DNA from 3 places in the Pseudarthrobacter kochi genome. Region 2 is predicted to be linked to each of the others. Evidence: riboswitches for the same ligand, from Rfam matches in the RefSeq annotation. Region 2 holds a riboswitch; each other region holds the start of a gene.

Evidence for each region. Region 2 has a riboswitch for S-adenosylmethionine ahead of ACZY0Y_RS12970 (aminotransferase class V-fold PLP-dependent enzyme). Riboswitches for the same ligand answer to the same signal wherever they lie in the genome.
Region 1: another riboswitch for S-adenosylmethionine. It lies ahead of ACZY0Y_RS12730 (DUF1737 domain-containing protein); the one in region 2 lies ahead of ACZY0Y_RS12970 (aminotransferase class V-fold PLP-dependent enzyme).
Region 3: another riboswitch for S-adenosylmethionine. It lies ahead of metX (homoserine O-acetyltransferase MetX); the one in region 2 lies ahead of ACZY0Y_RS12970 (aminotransferase class V-fold PLP-dependent enzyme).

What each region holds. Positions count from the first base shown of each region.
Region 1 is NZ_JBVAYV010000024.1:44,778-54,468, reverse strand. Features, by position in the region: gene pabB (aminodeoxychorismate synthase component I) at 1-543, shown strand, start outside; gene cls (cardiolipin synthase) at 600-2,075, opposite strand; gene ACZY0Y_RS12740 (aminodeoxychorismate lyase) at 2,169-3,131, shown strand; gene ACZY0Y_RS12735 (ATP-grasp domain-containing protein) at 3,162-4,106, opposite strand; SAM riboswitch class IV at 4,409-4,523, shown strand; gene ACZY0Y_RS12730 (DUF1737 domain-containing protein) at 4,539-4,847, shown strand; gene ACZY0Y_RS12725 (rhodanese-like domain-containing protein) at 4,844-5,275, shown strand; gene ACZY0Y_RS12720 (O-succinylhomoserine sulfhydrylase) at 5,276-6,484, shown strand; gene ACZY0Y_RS12715 (glutamate--cysteine ligase) at 6,505-7,695, opposite strand; gene ACZY0Y_RS12710 (UDP-N-acetylglucosamine 1-carboxyvinyltransferase) at 7,764-9,287, opposite strand; gene ACZY0Y_RS12705 (energy-coupling factor transporter transmembrane component T family protein) at 9,385-9,691, opposite strand, start outside.
Region 2 is NZ_JBVAYV010000025.1:31,349-41,039, reverse strand. Features, by position in the region: gene ACZY0Y_RS13015 (DUF4097 family beta strand repeat-containing protein) at 1-612, shown strand, start outside; gene ACZY0Y_RS13010 (PadR family transcriptional regulator) at 612-1,232, shown strand; gene ACZY0Y_RS13005 (50S ribosomal protein bL37) at 1,323-1,397, shown strand; gene rsrA (mycothiol system anti-sigma-R factor) at 1,521-1,781, opposite strand; gene ACZY0Y_RS12995 (sigma-70 family RNA polymerase sigma factor) at 1,778-2,647, opposite strand; gene ACZY0Y_RS12990 (DoxX family protein) at 2,867-3,415, shown strand; gene aroA (3-phosphoshikimate 1-carboxyvinyltransferase) at 3,423-4,862, shown strand; gene rsgA (ribosome small subunit-dependent GTPase A) at 4,846-5,961, shown strand; gene hisN (histidinol-phosphatase) at 6,017-6,829, shown strand; SAM riboswitch class IV at 6,936-7,049, shown strand; gene ACZY0Y_RS12970 (aminotransferase class V-fold PLP-dependent enzyme) at 7,084-8,550, shown strand; gene ACZY0Y_RS12965 (class I SAM-dependent methyltransferase) at 8,684-9,442, shown strand; gene ACZY0Y_RS12960 (Nramp family divalent metal transporter) at 9,612-9,691, shown strand, end outside.
Region 3 is NZ_JBVAYV010000003.1:196,510-206,200, forward strand. Features, by position in the region: gene ACZY0Y_RS03105 (SGNH/GDSL hydrolase family protein) at 1-512, shown strand, start outside; gene ACZY0Y_RS03110 (hypothetical protein) at 615-1,199, shown strand; gene ACZY0Y_RS03115 (isochorismatase family protein) at 1,186-1,794, opposite strand; gene ACZY0Y_RS03120 (CoA-acylating methylmalonate-semialdehyde dehydrogenase) at 1,880-3,364, opposite strand; gene mmsB (3-hydroxyisobutyrate dehydrogenase) at 3,398-4,300, opposite strand; gene ACZY0Y_RS03130 (LysR family transcriptional regulator) at 4,490-5,389, shown strand; gene ACZY0Y_RS03135 (MFS transporter) at 5,596-6,978, opposite strand; gene metX (homoserine O-acetyltransferase MetX) at 7,159-8,358, opposite strand; SAM riboswitch class IV at 8,369-8,484, opposite strand; gene ACZY0Y_RS03145 (bifunctional o-acetylhomoserine/o-acetylserine sulfhydrylase) at 8,622-9,691, opposite strand, start outside.

The sequences.
Region 1 (9,691 bases), on a different contig from region 2:
GCCAAGGACGCGCAGCTGCGGCACGAGCTGGCGTCCTCACCGAAGGACCGCGCCGAAAACATCATGATCGTGGACCTGCTGCGCAACGATCTGAGCCATTTCGCCGTGCCTGGCTCGGTGTCGGTCAGCCGGCTCTGCGCGATCGAAAGCTATGCCACGGTCCACCAGATGGTGAGCACCATCGATGCCCGGCTCAGGCCCGGCATGCCCCGGGCCGAGGCCGTCGCGGCCTGTTTCCCGGCAGGTTCCATGACCGGCGCCCCCAAGGTCAGCACCATGGCGATCCTGGACCGGCTCGAGGGCGCACCGCGGGGTGTGTACTCCGGGGCGATCGGCTATTTCTCGCTCAGTGGCGCCACCGACCTGGCCGTCGCGATCCGGACCCTCGTCCTCACGGACCAGGCCGGGGCCGGCACCGGGCTGAGCCTCGGCGTCGGCGGCGCGATTACGGCGGATTCCTCGCCGCAGGAGGAGTACGAGGAGATCCGGACCAAGGCCTTCGGTGTCCTCTCCGCGCTGGGCGCGGAGTTCCCGGCCGGCTGACGCCCGGGCCGGACGCCGCCCCATGCCGGCGTGCCGCAGTCGTGCCGCAGGGCGGCCTACTGCAGGGTGGACGTCAGCCGCGCGACGTTGTCCACGTATTTGACACCAATGGGCCGCTTCATCCAGTCCTCGAGCGTCAGTTCACGCGAAATGTCCCGGTAGGCGTCCTCCACGGCGCTGATCCGCCGCACGATGTCCTCGCCCAGGAGCATCACTGAGACCTCGAGGTTCAGCGAGAAGGAGCGCATGTCCATGTTGCTGGAGCCCAGCACGGCAACCTCGTTATCGATCGTGAAGTGCTTGGCGTGCAGCACGAACGGGGCCTTGTACAGGTAGATCCGCACCCCGGCCTCGAGCAGCGCCTCGTAGTAGGACTGCTGGGCGTGGTGGACCAGGAACTGGTCGCCCTTTTCCGAAACGAACAGTTCGACGTCGACGCCGCGCTGCGCCGCCGTCGTCACCGCGTACAGGAGCGAATCATCCGGGACGAAGTACGGGCTGCAGATCGAGAGCTTGCGCTGCGCGGAGTAGATCAGCGTGTTGAAGAGCCTCAGGTTGTTTTCGGTGATGAAGCCGGGGCCGCTGGGCACCACCTGGGCCGTGATGTTGCCGGCGTGCAGTTCGGGCCGGTGCGCGAGCTGGTCCTCGAGGGACTCGTCTGTCTCGCCGAGCCAGTCGGTGGCAAAGACCACGTTGAGGGTGGTGACGATCGGCCCGCGCAGGCAGGCCATCAGCTCGACCCACTCACGGCCGATCTTGCGGTGCCGCGGGTTGTTGTAGGAGGGCTCGATCAGGTTCTGCGAACCGGTGAACGCGACTTCGCCGTCGATCACCATGATCTTGCGGTGGTTGCGCAGGTCCGGCCGGCGCCACTGTCCCTGCAGCGGATTCAGCGGCAGCATGGGCCGCCAGCGGATCTTGCTGGCCCTGAGCCGGGCGATCAGCTTGCGGTAGCCCTTGATGCGCAGGGTCCCCAGGTGGTCGAACAGGAGGCGGACCTCGACGCCGCGTTCGGCGGCTTCCTCCATCGCGGTCAGCAGGTCATCCGTGATGTGATCCGAGCTCAGGATGTAGAACTCGGCATTGACGAAGGACTCTGCCTCGCGGACGGCGGCAGCCATCGCCTTGATCGAGTCCGGGTAGCCGGGCAGGAGTTCCACGTGGTTGCCGTCCACCATCGGCAGCGAGCCCAGGGTCTTGTTCAGTTCCGCCGCGGACAGCACCCAGTCCGGGCCTTCGTAGGTGCTTTCCAGCATCGCCAGTTCCGAGGTGCCCGCGCGTACCCGGGTGTTCACGGCGTCCTGCTGCGCCCGGCGTTTGCGGGAGAGCCTGAAGTTGCCGAAGAGCAGGAAGAGGACCAGGCCCACGGCCGGGACGAAGAAGATGATCAGGAGCCAGGCCATGGCCGTCGTGGGGCGGCGGTTTCCGGGGATGATGCCGAGGGCCAGCACCCGGATGGCCAGGTCCACCACAGTCAGAATCAGGATCACCCAGGACGGCAGCGTTTCCGCCAGCGAAAATGGCCACAGCACAGGCGAACCCCTCAAGCTCCAGACCCGCGGAACAGTTCCGGAACGGGCAATCGTCAAATCCTATCCCGTTCCCCGCAGCACTAAGCTGAAGCCATGACTTCTCCTGCCGCCGCCCCCGCCCCTGCCCCGGTGCTGGTCTTCCTCGATCCCGCGTTCGACGACGGCCGGCTGGCCGATGCCACCAAGCCGCAGCTGATGGCGACGGACCAGGGCGCCACCCGCGGCGACGGTGTTTTCGAATCGCTGCTGGCCGTTGGCGGGCAGCCCCGCAAGCTCCAGGCGCACCTGAACCGGCTGGCCGGTTCAGCCCGGCTCCTGGACCTGGACATCCCGGCCGAGGACGCCTGGCGCCGGGCCATCGCGACGGCAATCAGCGAATACCGGCGCCACCATGTGCCCGGCGCCGGGACCACAGATGACGACGAGCTCGTGGTCAAGCTCCTGGTGACCCGCGGCGTCGAAGGTGCAGCCGGGCCCACCTGCTGGGTCCAGGCCTCCGCCCCCGGACCCGCCGGGAGGCGCCAGCGCGAGACCGGGGTCGACGTCATCCTGCTGGACCGCGGCTACGACAGCGAAGTCGGGGAGCGGGCGCCGTGGCTGCTCATGGGCGCCAAGACACTCTCCTACGCCGTCAACATGGCCGCGCTCCGCTACGCGCACGCCCAGGGCGCGGACGACGTCATCTTCACCTCGGCGGACGGCCGGGTCCTGGAAGGTCCGACGTCGACCGTCCTGCTCGCGCACCTGGAAACCGCCGACGACGGGGCCGGCGGGGTCCGCACCGTCCGGCGGCTCATCACGCCCCAGCTCGACAGCGGGATCCTGCCGGGCACCTCACAGGGGGCCCTTTTCACGGCGGCGAAGGCGGCCGGCTGGGAGCTGGGCTACGGCCCGCTGGAGCCCCGCGACCTGTACGACGCCGACGCCGTGTGGCTGATCTCCAGCATCCGGCTGCTGGCGCCCGTCAACCACATCGACGGCAAGGAAATCGGCACGCCGGAGCTGCGCCGGCAGCTCACCGCGGAGCTTAACGCGCTCTACGCCACCATCGAGTAGGCTCCGCCGCAACAGACAGGCAACGCGGGGTCAGACCAGGGCACCGGCGTACGCGCGGGCGGCACCCCTGAAGGACGCCGGGTTGAAGGACGGCAGCGCGAAGGACGCCAGCACCGCGTCGAGCAGTTCCGGGGCACGCCAGCTGTTCGCGCCGAAACGGGCGTTCATGTCGAGGACGACCGGGGTCCCGTCCGCGCGGCGGCGGACATCGACGTCGACCGGCCCTGTCAGACCCAGCGAGCGCACGGCCGCCATGGCCACGTTGCCCACGTCCATGTCTTTGTCCACCTCCACACGCCGGGTCGCCACTGCCTTGCCAACCGCGCCGCGGTCCAGTTCGATCTTTTCCACGACGACGACGAACGGCGCGCTTCCGTTGTGCGCCGGGGTACCGAAGACCATGGGTCGGTACCCCGGACCGGGGATGAACTCCTGGACCATCTGGCCGTCCGGCAGCCGGTGCCAGTCCACGTCCCCGCTTCCGTCGATGACCACGGCGGCGTGCGCCCCGCAGGAGAGTCGGGGCCGGACGACGACGGGGCCTCCCAGCGCCGCCATCGCGGCGTCCGCGTCGGCGAAGTCACTGGGAACGCCGAAGCGGGGAACGGGTATCCCTGAGGACTGCAGCTGCCAGGCGGTGAAGAGCTTGTCATGGGCGACGGACACCGGCCCGGGATCGCCGATGATGACGCGTACGTCGGCGCCGAATGCGGCCCGGTACGCCGCAAGAAGCGGAAGTTCCGAGCTCACGGTTGGGATGACCACGTTGATTCCCTCCCGGGTGACGAGGCGGCGGAGCGCCGAGACCATCTCCGGGTCGCTTGCCGGCGGTACCGGCACCACGGTGATGCCGGCCTTGGGCGGAAGCTCACGGATATCAGTGCCCAGGACGGGGATGCCGCGCGATTTGAGCTGGGCTGCGAGGGCCCGGCCCGCGGAACCGCCGGCGCCGGTGAGCAGGACCCGGGGCTTCATGCCCGCCCCAGGGATCGACCAATGATGGACGGGCGCGGAACGTGGATCGACATCATGTGGAATTGCCCCCCGGCGAGTTCGTGATGCATGAGACCTTCTGGGCACTCTTGGACGTGCCCCTTTAGTAAAGGCGAGGGGTCTCTCGGAAGGCCCGAGTAGCGGGTACTCGTAATTGCGGAGGCCGGAGAGGGCCGCCCGGGCACGGGGTACTCAGGTCTGGCGGCCGGTACCCGGTCCGCCGTTACAAAACATGACGATGGCGGCGACGCGGGCCGGCGTCGCAGGTGCTACGTTTTTGGGTGAGTAATGAGAACCGGTGCCAAGCCCTGACTGGCCGGTCGGCAACCCTCCCTTTCGCGGCGGGGTGCCTCAGGTGAATACTCGGCATATCGACCATTCGAGCTGCAAGCGTGAAAGAGAAGGAGATCCGTCGTGCCTGACGCGTCCGCCCCCGCTGTCCCCACTACAGCACCAGCCCCATCCCCCGCAGTCCCCGGTACCGCCGAGGAGAAACTGGCGTACCGCCTGTTCACCGGCCCCGACGACCGTGCATTCTGCGAGCGCGTCTCGGCCGCCCTCGCCGAGGGCTACGTGCTGCACGGCAGCCCCGCCGCCACCTTCAACGGCGGCAGCGTCATCGTGGCCCAGGCCGTGGTGCTGCCGGCAGCTATCGCCAGCGCCGATGCCGCAGTCGCCAACGCCGTGGACGATCTCGAGTTCGACGGCGAGGGCCACGCGTGAGCTACGCCGGAGACCTCAGCCCGCAGGAGGCCTGGGCCAAGCTCGAGGACGGCGCCATCCTCGTGGACGTCCGCACCGAGGGCGAATGGGCCCACATCGGCATCCCCGACCCCGCGGCCGCGGGCGAACGACGGAACGATCCGCTCTTCATCCAGTGGAATCTGGCCGGCGGGATCCCCAATTCGCAGTTCATCGAACAGCTAAACCTGCAGCTGAAACAACAGGCCCCGGAAGGCCGAGGAACCGAACTGGTCTTCCTGTGCCGTTCGGGCGCCCGGTCCGTCGCCGCGGCACTCGCGGCAACGGAGGCCGGCTTCACCTCCTACAACGTCCTCGAGGGCTTCGAAGGCGAACCGGACCGCCACGGCGAACGCACCGTGAACGGCTGGAAGAACCGCGGCCTGCCCACCAACCTTGGAAAGCACTAAGTGACCTTCAACCCTGACGCCGCCGGCTGGAGCGCCGACACCCAGGCTGTCCGCGGCGGCCTCGACCGCACCGGCTTCCAGGAAACGACCGAGCCGATCTTCCTGAACTCCGGCTTCGTCTACGAATCCGCCGCCGCCGCGGAGCGCGCCTTCACCGGCGAGGACGAACGCTTCGTTTACTCCCGCTACGGCAACCCCTCGGTGGCCACCTTCCAGGAGCGGCTCCGGCTGCTCGAAGGCACCGAGGCCTGCTTTGCCACCGCTTCGGGCATGTCCGCGGTCTTCACCGCGCTCGGCGCCCTGCTGGCCGCCGGCGACCGCATCGTCGCGGCCCGGTCGCTGTTCGGCTCGTGCTTCGTAATCCTCAACGAGATCCTCCCCCGCTGGGGTGTCGAGACGGTTTTCGTGGACGGCCCGGACCTGGAGCAGTGGCGGTCTGCGCTCTCGGAGCCGACGACGGCGGTCTTCTTCGAATCGCCGTCGAACCCGATGCAGGAAATCGTGGACATCGCCGCCGTGAGCGAACTGGCGCACGCCGCCGGCGCGACCGTCGTCGTCGACAACGTCTTTGCCACTCCCCTGCTGCAGCGCTGCGGTGAGCTTGGCGCGGATGTGGTCGTGTATTCGGGGACCAAGCACATCGACGGCCAGGGCAGGGTGCTCGGCGGCGCGATCCTGGGCGCCAAGGAGTTCATCGAGGGACCGGTCAAGCAGCTCATGCGCCACACCGGCCCGGCGCTCTCGGCCTTCAACGCGTGGGTGCTGACCAAGGGGCTGGAGACGATGGCCCTGCGGGTGAACCACTCCTCCTCCTCCGCGCTGCGGCTGGCCGAATGGCTCCAGGAGCAGCCCGCGGTCGGCTGGGTCAAGTACCCGCTGCTGCCGTCCCATCCGCAGTACGAGCTGGCCGCCCGGCAGATGAAGGCCGGCGGCACCGTGCTGACCTTCGAGCTCTCGCCGTCCGCCGGGCGTTCGGCGAAGGAGGCCGCGTTTGCGCTCCTGGACGGGCTCCGGATCATCGACATCTCCAATAACCTGGGCGATTCGAAGTCCCTCATCACCCATCCCGCCACCACAACGCACCGCGCCATGGGGCCGGAGGGCCGGGCGGCGATCGGGCTCAGCGACGGCGTGGTGCGCCTCTCCGTGGGCCTCGAGGACGTCGAGGACCTCGTCCGCGACCTTGGCCAGGCGCTCAAACAGGTCTAGCGCCGTTCCGTTCGCTCGGCTTAGCCCCGGCGGACCCGGCCAAGGGTCGATCCCTCAGCGGCCGGTTCCCCGCCGTCCGCTCCCTGCATGGTCACCTCGACGGCCCGTTCGACGACGGCGGCCAGCCCGCCTGCGTGGAACGGCTCCCGCTGCAGCAGGGAACCGGTGCCCTCGGCCAGGATCCGGCCGATGCCCTGGCGCACCAGGCCAAGCTCGCCCTGCTCCTCCAGCACCGGCGCCACGAAGTCCACCAGGGCCTGGACCACGTCCGCGGCCGGGGCAGGGGTGAAGGTTCCGAAGTCCAGCAGCTGCCCGCGCAGTCCGCAGTTGCTCGCCTGCCACGCGGCCATCCGCAGCAGCAGCGTCGGCACCGGGGCGGGATCGACGCCGTCGTTCCATTCCCGGGACGCCGACTCGACAAGCGCCCGCACCAGGACAGCGATCAGCGCCGCGTCCTCAGCGCGCAGGCAGACATCGGCGACCCGGACCTCCACGGTGGGATGATGCCGGCACAGCCGCGAGTCGAAGTAGACCATGCCCTCGTCCATCAGGACGCCGGTTTCCACCAGCCGGACCACAACCCGGCGGTAGACCGGCAGGCTGCCGAAGATCATCGTGGGCCCGGACCCCGGCCAGCGGTTCCACGCCTGCGTGCGGTAGCTTTCGAACCCTGTCTCCGCACCGTTCCAATAAGGGGAGTTCGCGCTGAGGGCGATCAGCACGGCGAGCTTGTCCCGGATCCGGTCCATCACCGCCACGCCCTCCTCCGGGGACTCCACAAAGGTGTGGACGTGGAGGCCGCAGGTCAGCTGGTTCCGGACCGTGAGCCCGAAGCGCTGCTGCATGGCCATGTAGCGCTGCTTCGGCGTCAGGTGGGTGGCGGAGCCGTGCGGCGACGTGGCGAGGGCCGCGACCCGGCCGCCGTGCTCCCGGGCGGCCTGGTCCGCGCGGGCCCGGCCATGCCTGAGCTGCCGGAGCAGCTCCGGGTACTCCAGGCACGGCCGCGTATGGGTTTCGATTTGTTCGAGCTTGAGCTCGTAGCTGAAGTCGGGGTCCTCGTGGGCCGGCGGCTGCGCCGGGTCGGGCAGGGCGCCCCGTGCGTCCGGGATCGGCGGGACGAGACGGGGCAGCATGGCGTCGGCGAGGGCAAGCAGCATCCCGGTTTCGGGGTCCACTATGAGCAGTTCTTCCTCCACGCCGAAGGTCCGCATGATTCTATTGTGCGGCAGGATCCGCCGAAACGCCCCACCTTAACGCGGGGCCAGGGGATTCAGCGCATTCAGTCCTGGAAGTACTCGATCTTGGCGCCGATGGTGTTGAGCCGCTCGGCCAGGTCCTCGTAGCCGCGCTCGATCACGTAGATATTGCGCAGTTCCGAGACTCCGCGGGCGGCGAGCATCGCCAGCAGCAGGCAGGCCGCGGGCCGGAGGGCAGGCGGGCAGCCAACCTCGGCCGCACGCCATTTGGTGGGTCCGTTGACGTAGATGCGGTGCGGGTCCAGCAGCTGCACCTGGGCGCCGAGCTTGTTCAGTTCGGTCAGGTAGATCGCCCGGTTGTCATACACCCAGTCGTGGATCATCGTCTGGCCCTGGGCATTCGCGGCGATGACCGCGAAGAAGGGCAGGTTGTCGATGTTCAGCCCGGGGAACGGCATGGGGTGGATCTTGTCCTCAGGAGCGCGCAGCTCGGAGGGCCTGGTGGTGACGTCCACCAGCCGCGTGCGCCCATTGCGGGCCAGGTACTCGCCGGACACTTCGAGCTGCTGGCCCATCTGTTCCAGCGTCGCGAGCTCGATTTCCATGAATTCGATCGGGACGCGCCGGATGGTGACTTCCGAGTTCGTGACGATGCCGGCGGTGATCAGGCTCATCGCTTCGATCGGGTCCTCGGAGGGGAAGTACTCGATGTCCGCGTCGACCGAGGGGCGTCCGGTGATCTTCAGCGTGGTGGTCCCCACGCCCTCGATCCCGACGCCGAGCATCTGCAGGTAGAAGCACAGATCCTGCACCATGTAGTTGGGGCTGGCGTTGCGGATGATGGTGGTGCCGCTGCGGTGGGCGGCGGCCATGATCGCGTTTTCGGTCACGGTGTCGCCGCGTTCGCTGAGCACGAAGGAACGGTCGTTCCCGTCCGACGGCGGCGCCTGCACGGCGTAAAAGCCGGACTTGGCATCGACGCTGAGGCCGAACTGGCGCAGTGCCTGCATGTGCGGCTGCACGGTGCGGGTGCCGAGGTCGCAGCCGCCGGCATAGGGCAGCCGGTATTCGCTGGATTCGTCCAGGAGCGGTCCCAGCAGCATGATGACGCTGCGGGTCCGGCGGGCGGCCTCGACGTCCATGGAGCCGAGGTCCAGCACGGCGGGGCGGCGGATCTGCAGGTCGTTGGCGTTCAGCCAGGTGCATTCGACGCCGATGCTCGTCAGCACCTCGACGATCCGGTTGACCTCCTCGATCCGTGCCAGCCGGCGCAGGATGGTGGTGCCGCGGTTGATCAGGCTGGCGCACAGCAGGGCGACGCCGGCGTTCTTGCTGCTGTTGACGTCCACGGAACCGGACAGGGTACGGCCGCCTTCAACGCGCAGATGCGTCATGGCAGGGCGTCCCACTTTGACGATGCTCCGGCCGAAGATGGCCTCCAGCCGCTGGATCATTTTCAGGCTGAGGTTCTGCTTGCCCTGTTCCATGCGGGCGATGGCGCTCTGGCTGGTGCCCAGCTCGGCGGCGAGCTGGGCCTGGGTCCAGCCCTTCTGGCCGCGGGCTTCGCGGAGCAGGGCGCCAACGTGTTCAGCAGTCTCTTGAGTCATCCCAAGAAAATATCACGCATGATTTATTAACCCCGGGCATTTCCGCCGGAATGCCGTTAATCTCACACAGATACCCGGCCTGTGCGATACCCGGGCACTACTGGCGTGCGAGGAAGACCATGTTCCAGGTCCCGGCCGCCAGTGCCGCGGCGACGGCGGCCCCGGCGATCAGCAGTCCGCCGAGGAACACCCAGGCGTCCAGTCCGCTGAACACCGACGTCCGGGCCCAGGTCCGTTGTGCGCCGCCAAAGCCGCGGGCCTCCATGGTGACCGCGAGCCGGGAGGCCCGCCGGACGGCCTGGACCAGCAGCCCGAAGCTCTGCCCCAGGGTGGCGCGGAGCCGCTGCAGTGGATTCCCGTGGGAACCCACGCCCCGGGCGCGGCGTGCCATGCCGATGGTCTGC
Region 2 (9,691 bases):
GGCTGGTTCAAGAACCTGATGGACACGGTCATCAACACGAGCAACAACTCGGTGGTCATCAGCATCGCCCTTCCGGCCGGCGTGGAGGTCGAGGCTGGCACCGTCAGCGGCGACGGCATGGTGTCCGGCATCAGCGGGCACACCCGTCTGAACACCGTCTCAGGTTCGGTCCTGGCTGACGGCACCTCCGGGGAGCTCTCCGTCAACACCGTCAGCGGCGAGGTGATTGCCCGCAACCACCACGGCGTGCTGACGGCCAGGAGCGTCTCAGGCGAGGTCACCGCCTCCGGCGATTTCAGCCACATCCGCGCCAACACAGTGAGCGGGGACCTGAGCTTCGACCTGCACGGCTTCACCCAGGACTTCGGCGCCAATTCAGTGTCGGGCGACGTGACCATCCGCCTGCCGCACGACGTCGGCGTGGACATCATCGCGAAGTCCGCCAGCGGCGCCGTCGTCATCGGCGACACGAAGTACGTTCAGCCCGGCGGATCCGTGCAGACCATCGCCGGACCCGATAGCCAGCTCATGCTGGTCCGCACCAACTCCGTCTCGGGCAAGACGTCGATCTTCCACCGCCCGCCCAGTGCGGACACCGAAACGGGGATCTGATGCCTCCGGTCTTCGCCCACGGGGCGCTGCGGCTCTACCTGCTCGCACTGCTGGAGTCGGGTCCGAAGCACGGCTATGAACTCATCAAGGCGCTGAGCGAACGCTTCGGCGGCACCTACTCCCCCAGCGCCGGAACCATCTATCCGCGGCTCGGCAAGCTCGAGGAGGAAGGGCTCGTGGCCACCCACGCCGAGGGACGACGGACCTACTACAGCATCACCCCGGGCGGGCTCGTGGAGCTGAACAGCCGGCGGGACGAACTGGCCGGCGTGGAAAATGACATCTCCGCGTCCGTCCGGCGCCTCGCCGACAACCTGCGGCAGGACATCAAGGTCAACATGCGGGGCCTCCGGGCGGACCTGGCCGCAACGGCCGAGGCAGCGCGCTCCTCGGCGCGTGCGGCCGGCTCAACGGTCGCCTCGCTGGCAGGCCAGCGCTACTCCCAGGAGGGCGACAACCGGCTGCGGGAGGCGGAGATGCTGGTGCAGGCCTTCCGCGACGACATCCGCGTGGAGCTGCGGCGGCACGGCGGCAGGCACCCCATCACTCCCGTGACGCTGGAGACCGTCAAGACGGTGCTGGACCAGGCACGGATCTCCATCCGCAATTCCCTCGAGTGATCCGCCCGCCCCGCCGGTTCGCGGCGGGTGCCCTGATGTGGGAGACTTGAGGGCAGCTCTTTTGAGTACCAAAAATTAAGGAGGCCAGCTATGAGCAAGCGTGCACGTAAACGTCGTGACCGTAAGCGTGGCGGCGCGAACCACGGCAAGCGCCCCAACGCCTAAGCAAAGCTTGGAATGACAGCTTTAGGCGAATGACCCCGGAACCTCACGGTTTCCGGGGTCATTCGTTTTTGGCGGGGATGCCTTTACAGGCAGGGCTGCCCTTTGCAGTGCGGCCCCGCTGCGTCAGGCTTCGACCGGGCTGCTGGAGTGGATCCGGTCCAGGATCGAATTCTTGAGGTTTTCCGGGGCTGCCTCGGTGCAGGAACGCTTCACCATAACGCGGATGACACACTCGAGGTCATACTGCTCGAAGCATTCCGGGCACCCGTCCAGGTGGGCCTTGATCTCGGCGATGTCCTCGTGGGTGAGGGCACCATCAAGGTACTCGTAAATACGTTGCATCCGGGCGTCGTCGCAGTCGCCCAGTCCCTGGCAGTCGCTCATTTCCTGTTCTCCTGTTTGTTGCTTCCGGCTGCAGCGGTGGCATCTGCGGCCTTGAATCCGCGCTCGGCGGCGTAGTCGGCGAGCATGTCCCGCAGCATCTTCCGGCCCCGGTGCAGACGGGACATGACGGTCCCGATCGGGGTGTTCATGATGTCTGAAATTTCCTTGTACGCAAATCCCTCGACGTCGGCGAAGTAGACTGCCAGCCGGAATTCCTCCGGAATGGACTGCAGGGCGCGCTTCACGTCCGAGTCCGGCAGGTGGTCCAGCGCCTCGGCCTCCGCCGACCGGAGTCCCGAGGAGGTGTGCGATTCGGCACGCGCCAGTTGCCAGTCCTCGATGGTGTCCGAGTTCGACTGCAACGGCTCGCGCTGCCGCTTGCGGTAAAGGTTGATGTAGGTATTCGTCAGGATGCGGTACAGCCAGGCCTTCAGGTTGGTGCCGGGCTTGTACTGGTGGAACGCGGAAAACGCCTTCGTGTACGCCTCCTGCACCAGGTCCTCGGCATCAGCGGGATTCCGGGCCATCCTCATGGCCGCGGAGTACAGCTGGTCCACGTACTGCATGGCGTCGCGTTCGAACCGTATCCGCCGCTCGTGCGTGGTTTCAGTCGCCACGTCCAGCGCCTGCCCGTCCACGATTGTCTCCCGGGCGGCAGCCTCCTGAACGGCGTCGGGCCTCGGGGCAGGGCCAGAGGGTGCGCCGGCGGGGCCGGCAGCAGGTGACTTAGCGGGCGTGGCGCCGTTTCCGGCGACCTCGTGCATGGCCGCAACGGCCGGATCCATGGTGCTCATTGCCCTCAAGTCTACTGTCACCGCGCGGCGGGCGGCCGAAACTGCCGGCACGGTTCCTTCGCGCAGTCCCATGGCCCACAACTCCGCGGGATAGTCCGCCAGTTGCGCGTCCTTCACCAGTACCAAATCTCCGCCTCCCGGCTCGTCGTCCCGCCACCTTCCAGCCGCAAATAAGCAGCTCGAACACGTCATTCACAACCCCGCCCGGCGGGCAAATATTCCACAAAAGTGCAAGACTAGAACCGGTTCTCCCGCATTGATTCCGCGGTTCGTCCATCCAGGAGGAAATTCATGTCCTTTGTCCGCTTTCTCGCCCGGCCCATGCTCGCCTCCAGTTTCGTCCTTGCGGGCATGGACAAGCTCAAGAACGCGGATGACACTGCCACGCAGCTGTCCCCCCTGCTGCGCCGCGCGGCTGAATCCCTGCCGTTCCAGACCAACGAAAAGGTCCTGGCCCGCGTCATCGGCGGTACCCAGGTCGGCGCCGGCGTCCTCTTCGCGGTTGGCAAGTCGGCCCGCCTCGCCGCCACCATCCTTGCCGTCATCTCCGCGCTCAACAGCTACGTTGAATGGCGCAGCGCGGACATCACGTCCAAGGAAGGCCGCGACGCCCGCCGCAAGCAACTGCTCAAGAACGTCTCACTGACCGGCGGCGTGCTGCTGGCCGCCGTCGACACGAACGGCCGCCCCAGCCTGGCCTGGCGCGCCGAGCACCTCGCCGCGGACGCCAAAAAGAACGCCGGCCACCTCGCCGCTGACGTCAAGAAGACCACCGGGAAACAGCTGAAGAAGGCCGACAAGGCCGTCCGCAAGGCCGTCGACCACACCGTCGGAGCCTAAAGCAGCAATGACAGGCACCACCCCCACCGCAGCTGCCCCCTCCGTTCCGGCCGACAGTGCCCCGCTGTGGCGGGCGCCATTCGCCGGACGGCCGGTCGACGCGACGGTCACCGTCCCGGGATCAAAGTCCCTGACCAACCGGTACCTCGTGCTGGCTGCCCTCGCGGACGGGCCCTCACGGTTGCGGGCCCCCCTGCATTCCCGTGACTCCGCCCTCATGGTCGAGGCCCTGCGGCAACTCGGAGCCACCATCACGGAGGTTCCGGGCGACGGCGACTTCGGTCCCGACCTGGAAATCGTCCCGATCAGCCTTGACGCCGCCGGCACGGACACGGCCATCGACTGCGGCCTGGCCGGAACCGTCATGCGGTTTGTCCCGCCCGTCGCGGCCCTGCGCCGCGGAGTAACACTGTTCGACGGCGACCCGCACGCGCGCAAGCGCCCGATGGGCCCCATCATCGATGCACTCACCGGACTGGGCGTGGCCGTCAGGGCGCCCGACGGCGGACCGGCGTCGTCGTTGCCGTTTACCGTCGAGGGCACCGGCACCGGCACCGTGCGGGGCGGCCATCTGGTCATTGATGCCAGTGCGTCGTCGCAGTTTGTGTCCGCGCTGCTCCTGGCCGGCGCCCGCTTCACCGAGGGACTGCACCTCGAACATCAAAGCGTCGAACATCAAAGCGTCGAACATCAAAGCGGGGGGCACGCGGGAAAGCCCGTGCCGAGCCTGGACCACATCAACATGACCGTCGCCGTCCTCCGCGGCGTGGGCGTGGCCGTGGATGATTCCCGCCCGAACCACTGGGTGGTCTCCCCCGGGCCCATCCGCGCCTTTGACCTCCGGATCGAACAGGACCTCTCCAACGCCGGACCCTTCCTCGCAGCGGCCCTGGCCACCCGCGGCACCGTTCGTATTCCCAACTGGCCGCCCGGGACCACCCAGGTCGGCGATCTGTGGCGCAGCATCCTCACGACGATGGGGGCCACCGTCACGCTCACGGACGGCACCCTGACCGTGAGGGGCGGCCCGCACATCAAGGGCGCGGACTTCGACGAGACCAGCGAGCTCGCCCCCACCGTCGCCGCCCTCTGCGCCCTGGCCACCGGGCCTTCGCGGCTGAGCGGCATCGCCCACCTCCGCGGGCACGAAACGGACCGGCTGGCCGCCCTCGTGGCCGAGATCAACGGCCTGGGCGGCGACGCCGAGGAGACGGCCGACGGCCTCATCATCCGGCCCGCACCGCTGCACGGCGGCGTCGTCCACAGCTACGCGGACCACCGCATGGCCACAGCCGGCGCCATCCTGGGCCTGGCTGTCCCCGGCATCGAGGTCGAGGACATTGCGACCACTGCCAAGACCATGCCCGACTTCCCGCAGCTCTGGGAAGCCATGCTGGCGCAGCGAACCCCCGCAGACAAGGACGCCTCCGGTGGCACGCAGCACTGACTCCTGGGACGAATCCGACGTCCGGATCCGCCCCAACAAGAAAGGCACCCGGCCCCGCACCAAGGACCGGCCCGCCTACGAGGACGCCGTCACCGGGCGGATCATCACCGTTGACCGCGGACGCTACACCGCCGTCGTCGCCGAGGGTACCCCCGGGGAACGCAAGATCATCGCCGCCCGCGCCCGGGAACTGCGCCGGAACCCGGTCGTCGCCGGCGACTTCGTCTCCCTTGTCGGGGACGTCAGCGGCGAACCGGACACCCTCGCACGGCTGGTCAGGATCCAGGACCGCAAGACACTGCTGCGGCGCAGCGCCGACGACACCGACCCGATCGAGCGCGCCGTCGTCGCCAATGCCGATACGCTGGTGATCGTGGTGGCGGCCGCGAATCCTGAGCCCCGGACCGGGTTCATCGACCGCGCCCTCGTGGCCGCGTACGACGCCGACATCGAGCCGCTGCTGCTCGTCACCAAGGCCGACGTCAAGGATCCCGCGGAACTCCTTGCCAACTACCAGCACCTTGACTTCCCGGTCATCATCTCCAAAACGGCGGACTCCGCGGCGTCCGGCATCGATGCCCGCTCGGACGACGGGCTTTCGGCCCGGCTGGACAAGGACGCCGTCTCCCAGCTTCGCGCCCATCTCGACGGGAAGGTCACCGTCATGCTGGGCCACTCCGGCGTCGGCAAGTCCACCATGGTCAACGCCCTCACCGGCGCCGAGCGCGCCACCGGCGGCGTCAACGCCGTGACCGGGCGCGGCCGCCACACCTCCTCCTCCGCGCTGGCCCTCAAGGTCAACGATGCACCGGCAGGCAGCTGGATCATCGACACCCCGGGCATCCGCTCCTTCGGCCTGGCCCATGTGGACCCGGACCGGATCCTGCGGTCCTTCCCCGATCTTGAGCCCGGCACCGACGACTGCGAGCGGGGCTGCAAGCACGATTCCAGCGCCGTCAACTGCGGCGTGGACGCCTGGGTGGCCGCCGGCCATGCGGGCGAATCCGGCCCGGCCCGGCTCGCCTCACTCCGCCGCCTGCTCGGAACAGATCCCCGCATGGAAGCCCAGGACGTCAAGGAACTGGGCACCGTCTCCTAGCGGGCTGCGGCGCAGCCTACCGCGCCCCCGCCCGCTTTGGCGGTAGTTTGGAACCATGAGTCAACCCGCTTCGAGCTACAACGATGACCTGCGCCTTGCCCATGTACTGGCAGATTCCGTAGATTCCCAGACCATGAGCCGCTTCAAGGCGCTCGATCTTCGGATTGAGACGAAGCCGGACCTGACACCGGTGACCGACGCCGACAAGTCGGCCGAGGAAGCCATCCGCGGCCAGCTGTCCCGGTCCCGGCCGCGCGACGCCGTGCTCGGCGAGGAGTTCGGCAGCTCCGGCCACGGCTCCCGCCGCTGGATCATCGACCCGATTGACGGGACCAAGAACTTCGTCCGCGGCGTCCCCGTCTGGGCCACGCTGATCGCCCTTGTTGACGAGGGCGAGCCGGTCGTCGGCGTCGTGAGCGCCCCGGCACTGGGCAAACGCTGGTGGGCCGCCAAGGGCGCCGGTGCGTACATGGGCCGGTCGCTGGCGGCCGCCACCCGGCTGAAAGTCTCCAACGTCTCCAAACTCTCGGACGCCTCGCTGTCCTACTCCAGCCTGGGCGGCTGGAAGCAGCGCGGCAACCTCGATGAGTTCCTCGGCCTCACCGAGGAAGTCTGGCGCACCCGCGCCTACGGCGACTTCTGGTCCTACTGCCTTGTGGCCGAAGGCGCCGTCGACATCGCCTGCGAGCCCGAACTGAACCTCTACGACATGGCCGCGCTGGTCCCGATCGTCACGGAGGCGGGCGGACGCTTCACCTCCCTCGAAGGAGCAGACGGCCCGTTCGGCGGCAACGCCCTCGCCACCAACTCCATCCTGCACTCGGAGGTCCTCAAACGCCTCAACCCGGGGCTCGACGACCTCCTGTAGGGAATTCCGGCGTCGTCCTGCAGGTCCGGACGCGTCCCGTAACAAAACACTTCACATTCCTGCCCTGCCTTTTCCGCGGCAGCAGGCATGGCCTACGCTCGAAACAGGTCACGAGTGCCAGCGCGAAACCCCGGTTTGCTGGCCGGCAACCCTCCATTCGCGGTGGGGTGCCCCGGGTGACGACCTGGCCGGTCCGGAACGGACCCGGCAAGCGCGGATCCCCGGTACGTGGGGTCCTTTTCGAGCGAGGTCCCATGACGACTGCCACGATTCCTGCCACCCCCGAACTCCAGTCCGGCGCCGGCCGGACCCGTCCCGAGGCGCGGTTCGCCGCCGCCCGCCGGCCGCTGTCCGCGGTGACCGGAGCGGAGATCCAGGCTCCCCTCATCCAGGGCGGGCACGTCCGCTACGCCAATCTGGATTATGGCGCCTCGGCCCCTGCCCTGTCCGTGGTCTCGGCCTACCTCAACGAGATCCTGCCGTACTACGCCAGCGTCCACCGCGGTGCCGGCTACGCCTCCCAGATCAGCACATCGGTCTACGAGAATGCCCGGACCATTGTCCGCGACTTCGTCGGCGGCCGGCCGGACGATTCGGTGATCTTCACCCGGAACACCACCGACTCCCTTAACCTGCTGGCAGGCTGCCTGCCCGCCGTCGACGGCGTGCACACCGGCGAGGTGCTCTACCTCGACATCGAGCACCACGCCAACCTGCTGCCGTGGCAGCGGGTGCCCCACCGCAGCGTCATCGCCGCGCCGACCCTCGCCGCCACCCTGGAACTGCTCCGCGGGGAACTCGCCCACGGCGGCGTCAGCCTCCTCGCCGTCACCGGCGCCTCCAACGTCACCGGCGAGATCCTGCCGATCCGGGCCCTCGCCGCCCTCGCGCACGACTACGGCGCCCGGATCGTCGTCGACGCCGCCCAGCTGGCGCCGCACCGGCGGATCGACATCGCCGCCGACGACGTCGACTACCTCGCCTTCTCCGGGCACAAGCTTTACGCGCCGTTCGGCGCCGGGGTGCTGATCGGCCGTCCCGACTGGCTCGACGCCGGCACCCCGCACCTGGCCGGCGGCGGAGCCGTGCAGGACGCCCGGATCGACGCTGTCAGCTGGACCACCGGTCCGGCCCGGCATGAAGGCGGCTCCCCCAACGTCCTCGGCGCCGCCACCCTCGCCCGGGCCACCCAGGTCATCGCCGATCTGGATGTGGAGCAGTGGCACGCGCACGAAAACGCCATCCGGTCATTCCTCGTCGAGGGCCTCGCCGGGATCGACGGCGTAAGCGTCCACCAGATCTTCCCGGACAGTGCTTCCTTCGATGCGTCCTTCGACGCAGGATCCGGAGCCGTCGCAGGCACCGGCACGATCGGCGTCGTCAACTTCTCGGTGGAAGGCTACGACGCGGGCCTGGTGGCGGCGTACCTGTCGGCCGAACACGGCATCGGGCTGCGCGACGGCCGCTTCTGCGCGCACCCCCTGCTCCGGCGGCTCGGCATGCCCTCGGGTTCGCTGCGGGCAAGCTTCGGCCTGGGATCCCGGCTGGAGGACGCCGAGCGGCTGCTGGCAGCACTCCAGGAGCTGCGCCGGAACGGCCTCGGCTGGGACTACGTCGTCGACGCCGGCCGCTGGGTGCCCGCCAACGACACCCGCAGCTACCCGCACTGGGCCCCCAACACGCCCGGAACCGCCGGCGCGGCCCCCTGCACCCGGGACTGACTGACAGCGCGGATCCGCCAGCCCTGTGAAAACACGGCCCTGCCGCGTGCGGTAAATTCGATGGGTATCCATCCGGACCTGCCGAAGGAGATCGCACGTGGCAAGCGGCGGACCCAAGCTGCACGGGGGCCCCTTGTTGGGAGGCGGCCCCAAGCTGGATCAGGAGCGGCGCCAGGAGCTGGGCCAGAGCTTCCAGGACGGCGGGGAGCACTACGACCGCGTCCGCCCCGGGTACCCCGGGGATTCGGCCGACTGGCTGATCCCGGCCGGTGCCCGGGACGCCGCGGACCTCGGCGCCGGCACCGGGAAGTTCACTGCCCTGCTGGCCGGGCGCGGCCTGCACACGGTGGCGGTGGACCCGTCCGCCGACATGCTCGGGCAGCTGCGCCGGACGCTTCCGGGCGTCACCGCCGTCGTGGGTACTGCCGAGCAGACGGGGCTTCCCGGCGAAGCGTTCGACGTCGTGACCGTCGCCCAGGCCTGGCACTGGTGCGATCCGCTGCCGGCCAGCACGGAGATCGCCAGGATCCTCCGCCCGCACGGGATGCTGGGGCTGATCTGGAACCAGCTGGACACGTCCGTTCCCTGGGTGCACCGGCTCTCGCGCATTATGCATGCCGGGGATGTGCACAAACCGCACTTCACACCGCCGCTGGGCCCGGAATTCACGGGGCTGGAGAGCCACCTCACGCGCTGGGAAGATCCGGTGCGCACCGCGGACATCATGGAGCTGACGAAGTCCCGCAGCTACTATCTGGCGGCCAGCGAGACGACCCGCGCCAAGGTGCTGGGCAACCTCGACTGGTATCTGCACGAGCATCTGGGCCACCGCCCGGAAGACGTCATCGCGCTCCCCTACCTGACCCAGAGCTGGCGGGCCGTCCGGGCCTGAACCCGACGGGCGGCACTGCACGACCTCCGGGATTGCCCCGGACAGGCGCGCTGGCTTATGGTTTCGGTATGCCTAATAATTATTTGTAGGCACTCGCAAACTCCGGTGCCGGTGCGAACCGCCGCTACCGGCCGCGTCGCCGTCGACGCACCTACCAGGGGAGCCCACCGTGCTGGAAGTGACAGGACCCGAATCTGCGGCGCCGGCGGCGCCCCGCCGGCCGAAACCGGGCCGCCGCGCCATCATCGG
Region 3 (9,691 bases), on a different contig from region 2:
TGCAGATCCTGAGCCTGGCCGGTGCCACGGTGGTCCTCTTCAACGGTCCCGACACCGGCTCGTCCGTGCTGGGCCGGGTCCGCAGCAAGGTGGCCATCTACAACGAGAACCTCCGCACCATCGCGGCCCGCCACGACGCCATCATTGCGGACATGTGGTCGCTGCGGCAGCTCAATGATCCGCAAATGTGGGATGCGGACCGCCTGCACTTCTCGCCGCTGGGCCACCACACGATCGCGGCCATGGTCCTGGATTCCCTCAACGTCGAGCACACCCTGGAGCCGCTCTCCCCCAAGCCCCTGCCGCCGCGCAGCTGGCGGCAGGCCCGGTCCGGGGATCTGGTGTGGGCGCGCGAGCACTTTGTGCCGTGGGTGGTCCGGCGGATCCGGCACCGTTCCTCCGGCGATGGCGTCACGGCCAAGCGCCCCCTCCCGGGGCCGGTATTCGGCCCCGGGATGCCGCTGGGCTCGGGCGAAGGCCCGCCCGGCGCCGGGGAACCCGTCCCCTCCTAAGCAACGCCGGCCGGCCCGGCACTCGCGGCCACGGGCCCCCGGGCACTGTGGACAGGGTGTGGGCGTTAGTCTGGAAGAACACTTCCTGAGAGGCCCGGTACCGTGAACAGTCTGTTCTTTTGGATCATCGTTTTGTCATTCCTGATCCCGATGGCGATGCGCTATTACAAGAAGTCGGTGCGCGGCCGAAACCAGAACCAGGGCATGACCGGCGGGCCGGAGCAGTTCGGGCAGTTCCCCGGAGACACTCCCGGAGGCGGTGCCGGAAACTACCCGGGCCAGCAGAGCAAGCAGCCGCGTGACGGCTTCACCCAGCGGGACTACTACGGCGGCTTCGGCCAGCTCGGCGCCCCGCAGCAGCCCATGCCGCCGGCAGGCCAGCCCTACCCGGGCCAGCCGTATCCGGGCGGGCAGTCCTACCCGGCCCCTGTCCCCTACGAGGACAGCCCGGAGTACCCCGGCAACCGGCCCTTCCAGCAGCAGGATCCGCAGCAGTTCAACGGCGGCCAGTCCACCCCGCCGCAGCCCAACAATCCGCAGCCGGCAGGCCCGGCGGTGCCTGCTCCGCCGTCGGCCCCGCAGGGCTTCCGGGCGCGCAAGCTCGCGGAACTGGACCAGCGGTACAGCGAGGGCGAGCTGTCCATGGAGGACTACATGGCCCAGCGCGCGGACATCATGAAGGGCTAGCGAAGTCGACGTCGGCCGCGTTGACCGTTCCTGCCTTCCTCCCGGGGGCCCGGTGGTACTGCCAGTACAAATTGGTGTGGGCCACCACCAGCTCAGGCGGCGGCGCGCCAAATTCGCTCGAGTCCTCGGTGGTGTGCGCGTCCGCGACCAGCGTGACGTCGTAGCCGCGGGTGATCCCGCCGTGGAGCGTCGAACGGATGCACTCGTCGGTCTGCGCGCCGGCCAGGAAGAAGCGGCCGATGCCGCGATCGGCGAGCACGGACTCCAAGTCGGTCGCCTCGAACGCGTCGCTGTACTCCTTCGGCACGAGCGGCTCCGAATCGCGCCGCACAAGCTCCGGCACATACGGCCAGCCGTCGCTGCCGCGCGGGAGTTCTTCGCCGCTGTGCTGCACCCAGACGACGTCCACGCCGGCGCCGCGCGCCTTCTCCACGAGGGCGGCGATGGTCGCGATGACGTCGTCGCGGCGGTAGGCATCCGCGACGACGCCGAGCTGCATGTCGACGACGAGCAATGCCGTGTTGGGGCGGTTGACGAGCGTGGTCACAATGCCTCCTGGAGCCGGGGTGTCCCTGGCTGCCCACTCTAGTCCCAAGGCTCCAACCAACGCGGGGTCACCTACGGCCCATTCCGCCGGGCGGATGGGCCGTAGGTGACCCCGCGTTGCTTTGGGGGGGGTGTCAGTCGACCTGGGGGAAACCGAGGTCGATCACCGAGGTGGACGGGTCCGGCCAGCGGGTGGTGACCACCTTGCCGCGGGTGTAGAAGCGGATGCTCTCCGGGCCGTACATGTGGGTGTCGCCGAAGAGTGAGTTCTTCCAGCCGCCGAAGGAGAAGGTCCCCACGGGTACCGGGATGGGCACGTTCACGCCCACCATGCCGGCCTCGACGTCGAACTCGAACTGGCGTGCGGCGCCGCCGTCGCGGGTGAAGATCGCCACGCCGTTGCCGAACTCGTTGTCGTTGACGAGCCTGACGGCGTCCGCGTAGGTCTCGACACGGACCACGGACAGGACCGGGCCGAAGATCTCGTCGTCGTAGACCTTCATGCCGGGCTTGACGTGGTCGACCAGGCTGACGCCGATGAAGAAGCCGTTGGAGTCGAACTTCTGCTCCCGGCCGTCCACCACCACGGTGGCGCCTTCCTCGGCCGCGCCGGCGACGTAGGAAGCAACCTTGTCGCGGTGCTCCGCGGTGATGAGGGGACCCATCTGCGAGGCCGGGTCGGTGCCGGGCCCGATCTTCAGCGTCCCCATCCGGGTGGTGATCGCCCCGACAAGCTCGTCGGCGATGTTCCCGACGGCGACCAGGACGCTGACGGCCATGCAGCGCTCACCCGCGGAGCCGTAAGCGGCGGAGACGGCGGCATCGGCGGCCATGAACAGGTCCGCATCCGGCAGGACCACCATGTGGTTCTTCGCACCGCCCAGGGCCTGCACGCGCTTGCCGTGGTCGGCGGCGCGCTTGTAGATGGACTGGGCGATGGGCGTCGAACCGACGAAGCTGATGGCCTTGACGTCGGGGTGTTCGAGGAGCACGTCGACGGCCTCCTTGTCGCCATGGACGACGTTGAGGACACCGGCTGGCAGGCCGGCCTCGGCGAAGACCTGGGCGATGAAGATCGCGGAGGACGGGTCCTTTTCGCTGGGCTTGAGCAGCACTGTATTACCGCAGGCCAGGGCGCTGCCGATCATCCACAGGGGCACCATGGCCGGGAAGTTGAACGGCGTGATGCAGGCGACCACTCCGACGGGCTGGCGCACCGAGTGGACGTCGACGCCGCCGGCGACCTGTTCGGAGCGTTCACCCTTGAGCGCGTGGGACAGCCCGGTGGCGAATTCGATGTTCTCCAGGCCGCGGGTGATCTCCCCCTCGGCGTCGGAGAGGACCTTGCCGTGTTCGCTGGTCAGCAGGGCGGCGAGTTCGGGCCGGCGCTGCATGAGCAGTTCACGGACCTTGAAGAAGATGGTGGTGCGCTTGGCGAGGCTTGTGGCGCGCCAGCCGGGCAGGGCGGCGCGGGCCGCCTGGATGGCCTCCTCGACGCGGGATGCGGAGGCGAGGGCGACCTCTTTTTCCTGCTCGCCGGTGGCCGGGTTGAAGACGGGACCGTAGCGCTCGGCGTCGGAAATCAGGGCGCCGTTGATGAAGTGCGGAATGCGTTCCATGGGGTGGGTCTCTTTCTAAAGGATGCGGGGGGCTTACTTGGCGGAGTCGAGGGTGCCGTCGACCAGCTTGACGATCGCGGAGCAGTCCATGCCGGAGTTGCCGGAGTCGATGAGGCGCTGGAAGAGCTGCTGGACGTGCTCGCCGATTTCCAGCGGGGTTCCGGTGTCCCGCGCGGCGCTGATGGCGAGTCCGATGTCTTTGTTGGCCAGCTCGGTGGTGAAGGTGGGGGCAAAGTCGTTGTTCGACGCCGCGGTGGGCACGACGCCGGCCACCGGGTACCAGGTGCGCAGCGCCCAGCTGTCGCCGGAGGATACGGAGGCGATGTCCCAGAAGACCTGCTTGTCCAGTCCGAGCCGGTCGGCCAGGACAGCGCCTTCCGCGGTCGAGGCCAGGTTGATGAAGAGCATGAGGTTGTTGCAGATTTTCGCGGCCTGGCCGGTGGTGCCGCCGCCGGTGGGGATGATGTTGGCGGCCATCGGCCTGATGTATTCGGTGGCCTCGGCCACCGCGCCGGTCTCGCCGCCGATCATGAAGGTCAGGGTGGCTGCCTTCGCGCCGCTCATGCCGCCGGAGACGGGGGCGTCGACGAAGCGGAACCCGGCGGCAGCAGCGGCGTCGTGCAGGGCCTGGGCGGAGGCGATGTCGATCGTGGAGGAATCCACCAGCAGCGTGCGCGTGTCTGCATGGGCCAGGACGCCGTCCTCGCCGAGGTATACGGCGCGGGCGTGTTCGCCCTTGGGGAGCATGGTGAAGACGACGTCGGCGCCGTCGACCGCTTCGGCGATGCTTCCGGCGGGCTTGACGCCACCGGCGGTGGCGGCGGCAACGGCCTCGGTGTTGAGGTCGAAACCGCGGACGTCGTGGCCTGCCTTGGCGAGGTTCACCGACATGGACCCGCCCATGTTCCCCAGTCCGATCCAAGCGATTACTGCCATGGCATAAGCTCCTTTGCTTTGCGTCGTGCGTGCGTCCTGCTGCGGCTGCCGCTGGCAGCCCGTGATCCGGCCGTGCGCCGGATGTTCCGTGTCCAGCATCACACCCTGCTACAGTGCAATCAAGGCAAAAAACTACAGATGGTATGTGCATGGATGCACATGCCGGGATCCAGAGGAGTCATGGTGGATTTGAGGCGGCTTCCAAGTCCGGATGACTTGCTCATCCTGCTGACCGTGGCCCGGCTGGGCCGGTTCAACGCCGTGGCGGAAACCCTCGGCACCACCCACACCACCATCTCCCGCCGGATCCTGGCGCTGGACAAGCAGCTGGGCGGGCGCACCCTCGAGCGGAGCCCGCACGGCTGGGAACTAACGGACCTGGGCGGCGAGGCCGTGGCGGCCGCCGAGGCGATCGAGGGTACCCTCGGTGCGCTCACGAACCGGATCGCACACTCCGAGGACGTGCTCTCGGGCCTGGTCCGGATCAGCACCCCCGACGGGTTCGGCGCCGAATTTGTCGCTCCGGCGCTCGTCCGGCTGCAGCGCCAGCATCCGCTGCTCAACGTTGAAATGCTCAGCGCCACGCGGAAGGTGAGCCAGAACCGCTCCGGCGTGGACCTCGAAGTGGTGGTGGGCAATCTCGACGTCAGCAACGCGCAGCCCATCTTCCTGTCCAACTACTTCCTCCGGCTCTATGCCAGCCCGCAGTACGCCCGGGAACATGGCCTGCCGGTAACGCTTGACGACGTCCGGCAGCACGGTTTTGTCTCCTACGTCGAGTCGGCCCTGCAGGTGGCCGAGCTCGGCCACCGTTCCACGCAGCTTCCCGTCCCGCGCTCCAGCTTCCAGGCCACCAGCATCTTTGCCCAGCTGGAGGCGGTGCGCCGGGGCGCCGGGATCGGCCTGCTGCCCAACTTCCTGGCGGTCGGCGACCCCAGCTTCCTGCCTGTTTTGCCGGACGACTTCCAGCGGCAGCTTCCGATCTGGGCGGTGGCCCGTTCGGAATCGTTGCGCTCGGCCCCGGTGCAGGCGGTGCTTGAAGCGGTCCGGACCGAGATCTCCGACCGCCAGGCGGTCCTGGCAGGCTGAACGAGCTGCAGCGAGAAGCGGTCCGGGGGCACTTTGACACGGACACGCCGCGGACAGTGGACCCAAGGGCCGGAATCGTGCTCAAAGGCGCCCCGGACGGCGAACGGGCACACATCAGGGCGCCACCTGAACCCAAAACGAACGGCCCGGGCCGCCCGCATTGCGGGGACCCGGGCCGTTCTTTTTTGGCTGTTACTTCATGCCTGCTACTTCTTGCCTGCGGCGAGCAGGTCTGCAGTGCCCTGGGCATCGGCGGCGTCGACGTCGTGCAGTGATACTCCGCGGGTTTCCTTGAGGAAGTACACCGCCACCATGGTGACCAGGCAGGCGCCGAGCAGGTAGATGGCCACCGGGACGGAGGACTTGAACTGGCTCAGCAGGGCGACGGCGATGATCGGGGCCATCGAACCGGCCACGATCGAGGTGACCTGGTAGCCCAGCGAGACGCCGGAGTAGCGCATCCGGGTCGGGAACATCTCGGCCATGATGGCCGGCTGGCCGGCGTACATAAGCGAGTGGAACAGCAGACCGATGGTGATCGCCGCGAGGATGACGAGGTCGTTCTTGGTGTCCATCATCGGGAAGGCGAAGAAGCCCCAGGTGCCGCCAAGGACAGCACCGGCCATGTAGACCGGCTTGCGGCCGAGGTTGTCGGAGAGCTTGCCGACCATGGGGATCACGGCGAAGTGGATTGCGTGCGCCACCAGCAGCAGGAGGAGGATGCGGGCGGTGTCCGTCTGCACGATGACCTTCAGGTACGTGATGGAGAACGTGACCACGAGGTAGTAGAGGATGTTCTCCGCGAAGCGCAGGCCCATCGCGGTGAAGACGCCACGCGGGTAGCGGCGGAACACTTCGCCGACGCCGTAGCCCTTCTTCTCGACGGTGACTTCCTTCTGGGCCTCCAGGAAGATGGGGGCGTCCGTGACCTTGGTCCGGATGTAGTAGCCCACCAGCACGATCACAGCGGAGAGCCAGAAGGCCACGCGCCAGCCCCAGCTGAGGAAGTCGGCGGAGGACAGCACAGAGGACAAGGTGAACAGCACGGCCGTGGCCAGCAGGTTGCCCAGCGGGACGGCCGACTGCGGCCACGCAGACCAGAAACCGCGGGACTTGCTCGGGCTGTGCTCGGCCACGAGGAGGACAGCGCCGCCCCATTCACCGCCGACGGCGAAGCCCTGGGCGAAGCGCAGGAACACGAGGAGGGCCGGAGCCCAGTAGCCGATCTGCTGGAAGGTCGGCAGGCAGCCCATCAGGAAGGTGGAGACGCCGACCAGGATGATGCTGAGCTGGAGGAGCTGCTTGCGGCCGAACTTGTCGCCGAAGTGTCCGAAGACGATGCCGCCGATGGGGCGGGCGACGAAGCCGACAGCGTAGGTGAGGAAGGCTGCAATGATGCCGTCCAGTTCCGTGCCGGAGTTGGGGAAGAACGTCTTGCCGAAGACAAGGGTGGCCGCGGAGGCGTAGAGGAAGAACTCGTACCACTCGACGACGGTTCCGGCCATGGAGGCCGTTACTACTTTTTTGAGGCCGGACGTCTTGACGTCGGTCTCTTCTGCGCGCCTTGCGGCCGCGTTTTCCGTGCTCATTTCGACTCCTTTGGCGTCGTCGTCGACGCCTCGTGGACCATTGGGAGGAGGGCGCTTGTGATGTGAGACACGCGGCGCCATTCCCCACGAGTATGGTCGCTTCCGGCCCGGGCCTCAACGGCCATTAGTGCAGAGCGCATCTGCAAAAATGCACACCGGACGCGGTTTTTAGTCGAAGGACTAGCCGAAGAAGTACTGTCGGAGCTGGTCGTTGAGCTGGCCGATCTCAGTGAGGAAGCCGTCGTGTCCGATCGGTGCCTCGATGGTGTGCACGGTAACGTCGCCCGGCAGGGCGTCGGCGAGCGCCTGGGACTGGGCCGGGAAGTACAGCCGGTCCGAGTCGACGGCCGCCACCAGGAACTCCGCGGTGGCGGGTGCCAGTGCTTCCGTGAGGGCGCCGCGGCCCCGGCTGATGTCATGGCTCATGAGTGCCTCGGTGATGGCAATGTAGCTGTTCGCATCGAAGCGGCGGACCAGTTTGTTGCCCTGGTGGTCGAGGTAGCTCTCCACCTGGTAGCGCCCCCGCCCGGCGAGGGATCCGGCTTCCAGCGGAGCCTCCGCGTCCTGGGCGTTCCGGCCGAAGCGTCCATCCAGCTCCGCGGCCGAGCGGTAGGTGATGTGCGCGATCCGCCGGGCCAGCGCCAGGCCCGCTTCCGGTTCGGGCCCGCCGTAGTAGTCCCCGCCGTTGAAGTTGGGGTCCTGCCGGATGGCGAGCGTCTGCGCCTGGGCGAAGGCAATCTGTTCTGCGGTGCTGCTGGCCCCGACCGAAATGACGCCGCAGCGCTGGACCCGTTCCGGGTGACTGACGGCCCACTCCAGGGCACGCGCCCCACCCAGGGAGCCGCCCAGCACGGCGTACCAGCTCCGGATGCCCAGGGCGTCCGCCAGCCTGGCCTCGGCCTCGGTGGTGTCCCGCAGCGTCACGAGCGGGAACCGCGAGCCCCACGGCTTCCCGTCGGGCGCCGCCGACGAGGGCCCGGTGGAGCCGTAGCAGCCGCCGAGGATGTTGATGGAGACAACGAAGTACTTGTCCGTGTCCACGGGGGCGCCGGGGCCGGCGAGCTGCTCCCACCAGCCCGGTTCCTCGCTGGCGCCCCGCGTGACGTGGGTGTCACCCGTCAGCGCGTGCTCGATCAGCACGGCATTGGAGCGTTCCGGGTTCAGGGTCCCCCACGTCTCGTAGCCGAGGGTGACGTCCGGCAGCCGGGCGCCGGATTCGAGCTCCAGATCCCCGATCCGGAGGTACTGGACCGTTCCGTCGAGGACTGCGTCAGCAACGGGCGCGCCAGCAACAGACGTGTCAGGGACACTGCGACCCGGGACCGGGGATTGGGGGGCCTTGCTTACAGGTGCACCCTGGCGGGTGGCGGCAATGCTCATGTGGGACCTCACTTCGCGCTTGCCCGCCGTCAGCTGACCGGCGGGCCAAGTCTTCACCCGGGGCACCCCGCCGCAAAAGGAGGGTTGCCGGCCAGCAAGCCGGGGCTGTCGCTGGCACTCATGACCTCCACTGAGTCTACGAAATGCGGCGGCCCGGTGGCGAAGATTGTGACGCCCGTATGACTCCCGGCGTCGTCACCTGCGAGAACCCGGAGCCCCGGCGCCCGCGCCACACGGCAGGGACGCCCGGGCCCTGGCGGTGATCAGGCGGTCTTGGCTGCGCGGAATCCGGCGTCCAGGTCGGCGAGGATGTCGTCGATGTGCTCCAGGCCCACGGAGAGCCGCACGAGGCCGGGGTTCACGCCGGCAACCGTCTGCTGTTCCGGCGAGAGCTGGCTGTGGGTGGTCGACGCCGGGTGGATGACCAGCGAGCGCACGTCCCCGATGTTGGCCACGTGTGAGTGCAGTTCGAGGGCGTCCACAAAGCGTTTGCCGGCCTCCGCTCCCCCGGCGAGGTTGAAGGAAACGACGGCGCCGGTCCCCTTCGGACCGTACTTGCGGCCGCGCTCGTACCAGGGGCTGGAGGGCAGCCCGGCGTAGGCGACGGATTCGACGTCGTCCCTGGCCTCGAGCCATTCGGCCACCTTGACGGCGTTGGCGACGTGCCGCTCCATGCGCAGGCTCAGGGTCTCGATGCCCTGGGCGATGAGGAAGGCGTTGAACGGGGACACCGCCGAACCGAGGTCGCGCAGCAGCTGGACCCGCGCCTTGAGGATGTAGGACAGGTTGGCGCCGAGGGCACCGTCCGCACCCAGGTCCCGGGCGTAGACCAGTCCGTTGTACGTGGGGTCCGGTGTGTTGAAGCCGGGGAAGCGCTCCGGGTCCTTGCCGAAGTCGAAGTTGCCGGAATCCACGATCACGCCGGCGATGGCCGTGCCATGTCCGCCGAGGTACTTGGTCGCGGAGTGCACCACGATGTCTGCGCCCCACTCGATCGGGCGGATGAGGAACGGTGTGGAGAGGGTGTTGTCCACGATCAGCGGCACGCCTGCCTCGTGGGCCACCTGCGAGATGCCCTCGATGTCCAGCACGTCCTGGCGGGGGTTGGAGACGACTTCGCCAAAGAACAGTTTGGTATTGGGCTGAACGGCATCCCGCCACTGCGCCAGGTTGTCCGGGTCCGGCACGAAGGTCACGGAGATGCCGAACTTCTTCAGCGTGTGCGCCAGCAGGTTGTAGGTGCCGCCGTACAGGCTGGGGCTGGCCACCACATGGTCGCCAGCCTCCGCGACGTTCAGGATCGCTAAGGTCTCCGCGGCCTGTCCGGAGCTCA